Regions from separate parts of the Streptomyces sp. RKAG293 genome, predicted to be linked through region 1. Evidence: riboswitches for the same ligand, from Rfam matches in the RefSeq annotation. Region 1 holds a riboswitch; the other holds the start of a gene.
What was found. A riboswitch is a leader RNA that binds a small molecule or an ion and turns the genes downstream of it on or off. The one in region 1 is predicted to bind cobalamin.
Positions count from the first base shown of each region.

Region 2: it holds a riboswitch for cobalamin, as region 1 does, so the genes downstream of both, LNW72_RS26435 (ribonucleoside-diphosphate reductase subunit alpha) here and LNW72_RS34840 (hypothetical protein) in region 1, are expected to answer to the same signal.

Region 1 is NZ_JAJOZB010000001.1:7,891,124-7,896,878, reverse strand. Features, by position in the region: gene LNW72_RS34860 ((2Fe-2S) ferredoxin domain-containing protein) at 44-451, opposite strand; gene LNW72_RS34855 (CbtA family protein) at 563-1,345, opposite strand; gene LNW72_RS34850 (CbtB domain-containing protein) at 1,361-1,582, opposite strand; gene LNW72_RS34845 (histidine phosphatase family protein) at 1,847-2,419, shown strand; gene LNW72_RS34840 (hypothetical protein) at 2,517-3,980, opposite strand; cobalamin riboswitch at 4,082-4,224, opposite strand; cobalamin riboswitch at 4,292-4,421, shown strand; gene LNW72_RS34835 (prenyltransferase/squalene oxidase repeat-containing protein) at 4,528-5,755, shown strand, end outside.
Region 2 is NZ_JAJOZB010000001.1:5,887,645-5,893,399, forward strand. Features, by position in the region: gene LNW72_RS26430 (ribonucleotide-diphosphate reductase subunit beta) at 1-983, opposite strand, end outside; gene LNW72_RS26435 (ribonucleoside-diphosphate reductase subunit alpha) at 983-3,340, opposite strand; cobalamin riboswitch at 3,489-3,620, opposite strand; gene LNW72_RS26440 (GNAT family N-acetyltransferase) at 3,685-4,179, opposite strand; gene LNW72_RS26445 (hypothetical protein) at 4,245-4,448, opposite strand; gene LNW72_RS26450 (helix-turn-helix domain-containing protein) at 4,537-5,511, shown strand; gene mctP (monocarboxylate uptake permease MctP) at 5,558-5,755, opposite strand, start outside.

The DNA of each region.
Region 1 (5,755 bases):
CCAGTGCCCCCGCGCCGCGGCGCGCCCGGCTCGCGACGGAAGGTCAGCGGCGCCGGCGCAGCGGGGTCGCGCGCCGCGGACTCACGATCTGGAGGGCGAGGGAGGCGGGCGGTTCGGTCTCGCCGGGGCCGCCCGAGGCCACCCAGGCGAGGATGTCGTCGGTGGAGCCGTCGTCGGTGGCGAAGCCGATCCATACGGCCCGGCCGCCCTTGCGGCGTCCTTCGGCGGACGGCTGGACGACCACGATGTTCGCCTGGTCGCACGGGCCCAGACAGTCGGTGGTGCGCAGCGCGAGCCGGCCGCCGGAGTCCGCGGCCGCGGCGCTCAGCCGGTCCAACTGCCGCTGGTGGTCGGTGCCCGGGTGCTTGCTCGCATTGCCGCAACAGCACCCCCGGCACACCACCAGGGTGCAGGGCCGTGCCGCGTACGGCGTGGGAAAGGGGGCGGTCACGCGGACTCCTTCGGCTCCGTGCCGGGTCCCGGCACGGCGCGGCGCGACCGACAGCCCGCCGGGGCGGGCCCCGGCGGGCTGTCGGTCGTGTCGGGTGGGCGTCGGTCGGTGTCAGCCGGCGGAGGCGGCCGTCCGTGCCGCCGTCTTGCTCTCGCTGTTCGCCTCCGCGGCCTCGCTCTTGGCGGGCCGGGGGGTGAGTACGCGCTCGGCGAGGTAGCCGAACGTCAGGGCGAAGGCGGTCCACAGGGTGAGTTGGATGGCCACGGCCGCAAGGCGGAACTGCCACAGGAGCGTGGCGGAGAAGTCCGCGGGCACTTCGTTGATCGCGGGCAGGAAGGCGTAGGCCAGCCCGATGGCGACCAGATACGCGACACCGGCCACGACACTGGCGTACCAGGCGGTCAGTCGCGGTGCCAGGCGCTTGCCGAGGATGACGGCGGCCACCGCGAGCAGCACGCTCAGCGCGATCATGAGGAAGTACAGGGTGGTGCGTTTACCGATGGTCTCCGGGTCGCCGATCGACGGCGGGTTGGCCGGATACTTCAGGAACGGCACCACGTAGACGGTGAGCAGCGCCGCGCCCGAGATGAGCGCGGCGGTCGCCCGCGGGGTGAAGCGGCCGACGCGTCCCAGGGCGAAGCAGAACGCGAGGGCCGCGATCCCGCCCAGCGAGACGCCGAAGATCAGAACGCCGGTCGCCAGTCCCGCGGTGGACTGCAGGGAGCGGCTGACGATCTCCATCTCGTGTTCGTGGGAGTGGGAGTCCTCGAAGGCGATCGCCGCGTCGACCCTCGGTTCGCCCATGAGATAGGCGACGACGAGGGCGAGCAGACCGGCGACGAGCCCGGCGAGCATCCCCCGGACCAGCAGGGAGCGCACAGTGGTGGAGTTCATTGGAGCGGCTTCCGATCAGTGGCAGGGGAAGCCGAGCAGGTGGCGTCCGTCGTGGACCCACTCGTGAACGTCCGATCCGGCGACCAGGGACGTGGCGCCCTGCTCCGCACCGACGAAGTACAGCAGAACGAGCGCGAGCATGCCGAAGAAGACCGCCCAGGGCAGGATCGCCTTCAGCGGCAGCGGGGTGATGGGTAGAGCCGGACTGGCGGCCGCGGGTGCAGCGGACTGGGCCATGGCAGTGCCTCCTCGGGAACACGCGTCCCACTTGGTGGTGCTGTTGACGAAGGTGCCGGGTCTGACTTACCGGGGTGAGCCGGTTTCACAGTGGCGCGACCGTGCCGGATTTTCACCGTGCTTCCGTCACACCGTCGTCGGGTCGGGCTGAACCGTACCGTGAAGCGACACCCGCGGCCAAGGGCGTGCACAAAGGCGATACGCGCCAACCTGCGACGATGTGTTCCACTGCGGGGCCGGTGTGACAAGGGAGGGGTAGCGGGGATGACGGTGCGTGTGTTCTTGGTCTCGTCGGCGGAGAGCGAGGCCTTCGAGGAGGCACGGTTCGACGACGGAACCAGCCCGCTGACCGACGCCGGAGCACGCCGGGCGCGCGCGGGCGCGGCCGAACTGCCGGGCGCGACCGCGTACTTGACCGCCGCGTCGGAACGCTGCCGGCGGACCGCGGAGCTCCTCGGCGTCACCGCAGGGGAGCAGCCGGCCTTGCGAAACTGGGACATGGGCCGCTGGCGGGGGCTCCGGCTGGACGAGGTGTCGGCCGCGGAGCCGGCGGCGGTGGCCGGCTGGCTGTCGGACCCCGCCGCGGCCCCACACGGCGGCGAATCGCTGGCGGAGCTCTGCGAGCGGGTCGGCGGCTGGCTGGACGGCGGGGCGCCGGACGGCGGGCGGGTGCTCGCGGTCGTGGAGCCCGCGGTCGTACGGGCGGCGGTCGTGCACGCCGTCGGCCTGCCGCCGCAGGCGTTCTGGCGCCTGGACGTCCTGCCGCTGACGGTCACCGAGCTCGTCGGCCGCGCCGGACGGTGGAACCTGCGGTGCGGGCGGCCGTTGGCGGGGTGACCGGCGCGCACGCACCGCGGGTCGCGGTCGTCAGGGGTTGAGTCGTCCTTGAGCCGTCAGGACTCGAGTCGTCAGGGCCTGCGTCGTCAGGGGCTGATCAGACGCCGTAGCGCAGCGAGATCGTGTCACCGACGTTCACGACGGTGGCCCGGGTCGCGGTGGCCGCCGCTGCGCCGTCGATGCCGACCTTCCAGGTGTTGCTGCCCGCGTTCGTCACACCGTTGACCTCGGTGACGGTCCCGGTGCCGGAGGTCGGCGTCCTGCTGGTCACGCAGCCGCCGGGGGTGGAGGACGCGAGCGCGGCGTCGAGGACCGCGCCGAGGGTCGAGGTGGTCCCGGTGGGCGTGATGGTCACCGAGCAGACCTTGAGCGCGCCGGCGCCGGTGTCGACGATCAGCGCGAGCTTGCTGGCGGTTCCGCTGGTGAAGGTCGTGGTGCCGACCCACTTCGGGGCGCCGACCGTGAGCGGGGTCGGCGGCACGGCCGTGAAGCCGGCCCCGCCGACGGCGCGCAGGGCGTCGATGGAGGAGTAGGCGGTCGGGGAGGTGTCGGCCGGCTGGTACTTGAAGCCGCCGCCGGGGTTGAACTGGTTGGCGAGGAGGAAGTCGATGGGCGTCTTGCCCGCCGGCGTGGTGAAGTCGGAGCCCTGGGCGTTGAATCCGCAGGCGTTGAGGCCCGAGACGGCCCAGCCGTTGGAGTCGGTGTTGGCGCCGAACATGGCGTTGAACGCGCCGGTGGCGTTGACCAGCTTGCTCTTGAGGAAGTTCTTGCCCGCCACGACGGCCGCGTCGGTGTTCGCGACGCCGCTGACGCACAGCGACGCGATCGCGGCGCCGGTCATGTCGATGTCGCTGGCCGCCGCGAGCTGGGTCGGGTTGCCGGCGGCCTGGCTGAAGTTCCAGCCACCGTCGTTGTGTTCGTTGGCGCGCACCACGGTGATCGACGCGTTGAGCAGGCTCTGCGGCACGCGCTGGACGCCGGCCTGCGTCCTGGCGCCGCCGAGGGCGAGCAGCCCGAAGACCGTGCCGTTGAAGTTGGCGGGCGGACCGTAGGAGCCGGGTGAGGCGGTCTGCCAGTAGGAGACGACGTCGGCTATCAGGTTGCGTCCGACGGCGACGCGGGCCGGGTCGATGCCCGCCGCGTTGGCGTTGAGGGCGGCGCGCTGGTAGTCGGTGGCGACCGGTGAGGCGCTGGGCCAGGACGGGGCCGAGAGCTGGTTGCGGTAGACGGTGCGCGCGTTCTTGGTGACGTCGCCGCCGGGCGTGACGTCGACGGCGGCGGTGCCGGCGGCGGCCAGCGCGCTGAACGCCCACTCGTTGGAGAGACCGCCCGGCGTGACGTAGCTGCCGTCGGCGGCCTGCAGCGACTTGAGGTAGTTGACCCCGTTGGTCTTCGAGGTGGCGATCTGCGCCGGGGTGGAGGTCGCCTCGGAGGGCGTCGAGGCGAGCAGGAGCGCCCCGACCGCCAGCGGCAGGCCGAGGGCGACGGTACGGCGTGACCGTCTGCCGAAGCGGGAGAGCGGGCCGGACGAGAAGGTGCCGGACGAGAGAGGGCCGGACATGTGTGGACTCCTTGGGTGGAGAGCGCCGAACGCGCCCCGCACCGAGGTGTCTGCACCCACCGCCGCCGGGGCGGCCGCCGCCCGATCGCGTGGACAGGCTTCCGCTGTGCTGCGACACCGGCGGGTACTCGGGCTCGGAGCGGTGATCACCGCCCACACCGTTGCGCGTCAGCCCTGGAGTCGCACCAGGTTCCCCCACGCGGTATCACCGTGACGGTAGCGCACCGGAAACGCGCCGGCGGCCTGTCGCCGTACGTGATTCACCGGACACGAGCGGGCGTTGACCGGCCATGCGCCATCATGGTCTGATAAACCGCTTTACAACTTCAGACGCTTCAGAAGCCAGGGGAAGCCCGGTCGAATTCCGGCACTGACCCGCAACCGTAGATCCGCCGAAAGGCGGATGAGTCGGACTACCTGCACTGAAGCCGCATCATCACGAGCGCCGTCGAGGTCTACGGCGCGGATATCGCGGTGCCCCCTGGTCGCCCGGGGAGTGCCCGGCCTCCGTGCTCAGGCTTCCCGCCGGCCGACAGGGGAGCCACCGATGAACACCCACGCGGATCCGCGCGGACGCGGACGACAGGGCCTCGTGTCCCTGATCGTGTCCGCCTTCCTGGTACTGGCCACCGCCGGCGTCACGCTCGTGTCGTCCGGTTCGCCGGCCAGTGCCGACCCGGTCGGCGACTGCACGGCGACGAGCGGCGCGATCGTCGCGGTGGACTTCGGCCACTGGGGCGGCTCCGTCGTCCGCGGCTGCGACGCCCACCCCACCACCGGGATGAACCTGCTGCACAACGCCGGGTTCAGCACCACGGGCACGGTCCACGACGGACCCGGCTTCATCTGCCGCATCGGCACGGCCGGCTTCCACGGCGGGGACCAGTATCCGACGGCCGCGGAGGAGGGCTGCCGGACGACTCCGCTGCCCTCCGCCTACTGGTCGTACTGGATCGCCCCTCCGGGCCAGGACACCTGGACGTACAGCCCGCTGGGCGCGCTCGGCGATGTGCCGAAGGACGGCGAGGTAGAGGCCTGGGTGTTCGGCGCCACCGACGTCGGCGGCACCAGCGGACAGCCCGCGTTCACCCCGGACTCCGTCCGCGCGAAGAACCCCGGCGGCGGCACCCCGACCACCACGCCCCCCACCACCACTCCCACCACCTCGCCGTCGGGCTCGAACCCGCCGGCCGCCGAGGGTGCGGCCGCCGGAGCGCAGTGGCTCGTCGAGCACCTCACCGACGGCGACCACGTCCAGAACGAGGCCGCCGGCGAGATCGACTACGCACGGACCGTGGACACCGCGATCGCGCTGGCCGCTGCGGGCGGCCAGGATCCGGCACTGACCCGGATCGTCGCCTTCCTGTCCGCGCACGTCACCGAGTACGCGTACGCCGACGGCCCGGCGGTCCCGCCGCGCCCCGGCGCGATAGCCGGCCTCGCGCTGATCGCCGAGATCACCGGCGCCGATCCGCAGGCCTTCGGCGGGCACAACCTCCTCACCGCGCTGACGGACAACGTCTGCACCGCCGCCGGGAGCCTCGGCAACTGCTCGGCCGCGGGCGACTTCTACGGGGCGTACTCCCCGACCACCGACGCCCTCGCCGTCCTGGCGCTGGCGCGCGGCGGGGTCACACCCCCGGCCGTCTCCGTGGCCCGGGTGGAGCAGATGCAGTGCACCAACGGCGGCTTCGCCGGCTCCATGATCCTCCCCGGCGAGCGCTGCGACGCGGAGCCCGGCACCACCGGCAGCGTGATCGTGGCACTGGCCAGGG
Region 2 (5,755 bases), 2.0 Mb from region 1:
GCGGAGGCGCGGCGTTCGAAGAAGTTGGTCAGTTCCTGGACGCCCTGGAGCTCCATGAAGGAGAAGGGGTTCTCCGAGCCGTAGACCGGCTTGATGCCGAGCCGGGCGAGGCGCTGGTCGGCGACGCACTGGAGGTACTCGCGCATCGACTCGGTGTTCATGCCGGGCAGGCCGTCACCGCAGAGGTCGCGGCCGAACTGGAGTTCCGCCTCGACGGCCTCGCGGATCATGTCGGTGATCTGCTGGTCGAGTTCCGCGTCGAAGAGGTCCGGCTCCTCCTCGCGGACGGTGTCGACGAACGCGAACGCCGCGTCCATGTGACCGGTCTCGTCGCGGAAGACCCAGTTGGTGCCGGTCGCCAGTCCGTGCAGCAGGCCCCGCGAGCGGAACCAGTAGACGTAGGCGAAGGCGCCGTAGAAGAACAGCCCCTCGATGCAGGCCGCGAAGCAGATCAGGTTGAGCAGGAAGCGGCGCCGGTCGGACTTGGACTCCAGCCGGTCGATCTTCTCGACGGAGTCCATCCACTTGAAGCAGAACTGCGCCTTCTCGCGGATCGACGGGATGCTCTCGACCGCGTCGAAGGCGGCGGCCCGGTCGTCCGGGTCGGGGAGGTACGTGTCGAGCAGCGTCAGATAGAACTGGACGTGCACGGCCTCCTCGAAGAGCTGGCGGGACAGGTAGAGCCGGGCCTCGGGCGAGTTGATGTGCTTGTAGAGCGTGAGCACGAGGTTGTTGGAGACGATCGAGTCACCGGTCGCGAAGAACGCGACGAGGCGGCCGATCATGTGCTGCTCGCCGGGGGAGAGCTTGGCGAGGTCGGCGACGTCGGAGTGGAGGTCGACCTCCTCGACGGACCAGGTGTTCTTGATCGCGTTGTGGTAGCGCTCGTAGAACTCCGGGTAGCGCATCGGACGCAGGGTCAGCTCGAAGCCCGGGTCCAGGAGGTGCTTCTCGTGCGTCGTCGTGTTGGGTGTGCTGGGCATTACTGGCAGGCCTCGCAGGACTCGGGGTTTTCCAGGGAGCAGGCGACGGCGTCGTCGTCGGTCGTCTGCTGGACGGGGATGGGCGCGGGCACGGCGGCCGCCGGCGCTGCCGCGGCGGCGCGGGCGATCCTGGTGGCCGGCCGGGACCGCAGGTAGTACGTGGTCTTCAGACCCTGCTTCCAGGCGTACGCGTACATCGAGCTGAGCTTGCCGATGGTCGGCGAGGCCATGAAGAGGTTCAGCGACTGGCTCTGGTCGAGGTACGGGGTGCGCGCCGCGGCCATGTCGATCAGGGCGCGCTGCGGCAGCTCCCAGGCGGTGCGGTACAGGGCGCGCACCTCGGCCGGGATCCAGGTGAAGCCCTCGACGGAGCCGTTGGACTCGCGCAGCGCCTCGCGGGACTGGGCGTCCCAGACGCCGAGCTCCTTGAGCTCGTTCACCAGGTAGGAGTTGACCTGGAGGAACTCACCCGACAGCGTCTCGCGCTTGAAGAGGTTGGAGACCTGCGGCTCGATGCACTCGTAGACACCGGCGATCGAGGCGATCGTCGCGGTCGGCGCGATGGCCAGCAGTAGGGAGTTGCGCATGCCGGTCTTCGCGATCCGGGCGCGCAGCGCGTTCCAGCGCTCCGGCCAGAGCGACTCGGCGGTGTCGTAGTGGTCGGGGTGCAGCACGCCCTGGGCGGTACGGGTCTGCTCCCAGCCGGGGTGCGGGCCGTGCCGCTCGGCGAGGGTGGCGGACGCCTCGTACGCGGCGAGCATGATCCGCTCGGAGATGCGGGTGGACAGCGTCCGCGCTTCGGCGGAGTCGAACGGCAGCCGCAGCTGGAAGAAGACGTCCTGCAGGCCCATCAGGCCCAGGCCCACCGGCCGCCAGCGGGAGTTCGACGCGCCGGCCTGGTCGGTCGGGTAGAAGTTGATGTCCACCACGCGGTCGAGGAAGGTGACGGCGGTGCGGACCGTCGCGTCGAGCTTCTGCCAGTCCATCTCGCCGTCGGTGCCGAGGTGGGCGGAGAGGTTGACCGAGCCGAGGTTGCAGACGGCGGTCTCGCCGTCGTCGGAGACCTCCAGGATCTCGGTGCACAGGTTCGAGGAGTGGACGACGTTGCCGGGCAGCGCCGTCTGGTTGGCGGTGCGGTTGGCGGAGTCCTTGAAGTTCAGCCAGCCGTTGCCGGTCTGCGCGAGGGTGCGCATCATCCGGGCGTAGAGCTGGCGGGCCGGGATGGTCTTGATGGCCAGACCGGCGGACTCGGCCTTGTGGTAGGCGGCGTCGAAGTCGCCGCCCCACAGGTCGACGAGCTCGGGTACGTCGGCGGGGGAGAACAGCGACCAGTCGGTGTCGGAGTCCACCCGGCGCATGAACTCGTCGGGGATCCAGTGCGCGAGGTTGAGGTTGTGCGTACGCCTGGCCTCCTCGCCGGTGTTGTCGCGCAGCTCCAGGAACTCCTCGATGTCGGCGTGCCACGTCTCCAGGTAGACGGCGGCGGCGCCCTTGCGCCGGCCGCCCTGGTTGACGGCGGCGACGGACGCGTCGAGGGTGCGCAGGAACGGGACGATGCCGTTGGAGTGCCCGTTGGTGCCGCGGATCAGCGAGCCGCGGGAGCGGATCCGGCTGAACGGGATGCCGATGCCGCCGGCGTGCTTCGAGAGCCGGGCGACCTGGTGGTAGCGGTCGTAGATCGAGTCCAGCTCGTCGAGCGGGGAGTCCAGCAGGTAGCACGACGACATCTGCGGGTGCCGGGTGCCGGAGTTGAAGAGCGTGGGGGAGCTGGGGAGGTAGGAGAGCGTGCTGGTCAGCGCGTAGAGCTCGCCGACCTCGACGAGGGCGCGCACCGAGTGGTCCTCGGCCAGGCCGCAGGCGACGCGCAGCAGGAAGTGCTGCGGGGTCTCGATGACCTGGCGGGTGATCGGGTGCCGCAGCAGATAGCGGCTGTGCAGGGTGCGCAGGCCGAAGTACTCGAGGCGGTCGTCGGCGGTGTCGTCGATCATCGCGTCCAGGCGGGCGGCGTGCAGCAGGACGAACTCGGCGGTGGCGTCGGCGATCAGGCCTTCGCGGTGCCCGACGGCGATGGAGGCGGAGAAGGAGACGGCGCCCTGCCCCGCCGCCTCGTCGGCGACCGCGCGGGCCAGCAGCCGGGCCGCGAGCCGGCTGTACTGCGGGTCCTCGGAGATCAGTCCGGCGGCGGCCTCGGTGGCCAGCGCCCGCAGTTCGGCCTCGTCCGATCCGGCGTTGCGGCCGCGGAGGGCGGCAGCGGCGACCCGGCCGGGGTCGGTGTCGGGGAGGTCGACGGTCAGTTCCGTCAGGGTGTGCAGCAGGATGGTTCCTGCTGAGGCGGGGGCTGCGGGCGCGATGGTCACGTTGGTGCTCTCTCCCTCGAACGCGGCGACGGCGTCGCGAGGGGGGAGGAGCAGGCGCGTTCGGGCACACCGCATCAGGGCAGGGGTGTGCCATATCGCGTCCGCCGGCCCAACCCGCGAGGCCCGGACAACACTGCACCCGGAAGGCAGGACCGGGTGCGCCGTCGGCAGGTGGCCGGACTGTGCGGGCGTGCGCAGGCACGACCGCTCACCGTTGCGGGGCAGTGCCGGATTCTCACCGGCTTCCCCTGCGTGGACAGCGGTCCTGAGCATACATCTAGTGGCGCCTCGCAGCGGTAACCCCAGATGTTGTGTCTGGTGTGTTGCGCCGTGGACGGTATGCGTTACAACGGGAGGGCGTACGTGAACAGGTGGACGCCCGGAACGGGCGACCAGTCGCGGTCCGGCGTGCGCCGGAATCCGAGCCGTTCGTAGATCCGGTGGGCGCCGGTCATCGACTGCTGGGTGGACATCACCAGTTGCCGGACGCCGAGGGCGCGGGCCCGTTCCACACACGCCAGGACGAGTGCCTCGCCGGTGCCGCGGCCGCGCGCGGACGGGTCGACGGCGAGCATCCGGAACTCCGCCTCGCCGTCCCGGGCTATGTCGCCCCAGGGGCTGCCGGGAGGGGCGAACGTCACGCAGCCGAGCAGCGTGTCGTCCGCCGCGTCGACGGCGACGAGCACCTCCGCGGACACCGCGCGGGCGCGGGCGTCGCGCAGCTTCGGGGCGTACTGGCCGTCCGGCTGGGTGTGGCCGTCGGCGATGAAGGCGTCGGCGGTGATGCGGCCTGCCGCATCGAGCTCGTCCGCTCGCGCGGGGCGGATGATGATGTCCATCCCCGCAGTCTGCCGCATGGCCGGCGCCGGCCCGCGGGGAGTACGGGGGAGTCCATCGGGTGCCTTCAGACGACCGGGCTGAAGGCGCCGCGGGTCGCCTCCGCCGGCACTCGGCTGGGGGAGGACTGCTCCTCGCGACGCCGCTCCGCGGCCCTCGCGGCCCGGATCTGGCGGGAGATGCGGAGCTCGATGCCGAAGCCGATCAGGGCGGGCAGGGCGATGAGGAGGATCAGGGCGCCGGCGGCCAGGAGGCCGAGGAATGTGTTCATGCATCTATTTTCGCGGGGGGTGCTCCGCCATGGCAGTGGCAGGACTGACGCACTACCGCTAATTACTGCCAAGTGCGATGCTGGTCCCATGCTGGAAAACGTCGCAGTGGTGCTGATGGACGGCGGACACGCCTTCGAACTGGGCGTCGTCTGCGAAGTCTTCGGCATCGACCGCAGTGAGCAGGGGCTGCCCGTCTACGACTTCGCCGTCGTCGGCATCGGGAAGCAGCCCGTCCAGTTGCACAACGGCATGGACGTCTCGACGCCGTACGGGATCGACCGGCTGGAGGAGGCGGACCTCATCGCCGTCCCGGCCGGGTGCGACTACCCCGAGCGGGCGGAGTACCCGCCGGAGCTGCTGCGCGCGCTGCGCGGAGCCGTGGAGCGGGGCGGCCGGGTGCTCAGCGTGTGCTCGGGGGCGTTCGTGCTGGGCGCGGCCGGGCTGCTGGACGGCCGGAGCTGCACCACGCACTGGCGGCACACGGACGCGCTGGCGCGCCGCTTCCCGCTCGCCCGGATCGAGCCGGACGTGCTGTACGTGGACGACGACCCGGTGATCACGTCCGCCGGTACGGCCGCGGGCATCGACGCCTGTCTGCACCTGGTCCGCAAGGAGCAGGGCGGCGCGGTGGCCTCCGGCATCGCCCGGCGCATGGTGGTGCCGCCGCACCGGGAGGGCGGGCAGGCGCAGTACGTGGACCGGCCGCTGCCGCGCGGCCGGTGCGACACCGTGGGCGCGGTGCTCAGCTGGATGGAGCGCCATCTGGACCGTGAGGTGACCGTCGAGGAACTGGCCGCCCGCGCCCATATGTCGCCGCGCACCTTCGCCCGCCGCTTCCACCAGGAGACCGGCACCACCCCGTACCGCTGGCTGCTGGGCCAGCGGGTGCTGCTGGCGCGCGAGTTGCTGGAGGGGACGGACGAGACGATGGACGCGATCGCCGCCCGCGCGGGCTTCGGCAGCTCGGCGACCCTGCGCCATCACTTCGCCCAGTGGGTGGGCACCACCCCGCAGGCCTACCGCCGGACGTTCAGGGACCCGGTGCCCGCGCGGAGCGCGTGACACCGGGTCCCGGGGAGCCGCGGAGGAACCGGCGGCTCAGGAGAGATCAGTTGAGAACCGCCGGCTCAGGATCCAGCGGCAGCTCTTTCTTGACGCCCGGCTCACCGGAGTCGGCCGTGTAGTCGGAGGGCGAGGTCTCGTCGACGCCCTCAGGCGCCTTGAGCGCCTTGAGGACGAAGGTCAGCACGACCGCCACCACTATGTTGATCACGAAGGCCGTGAGGCCGATGTAGCCCTTCTCGCC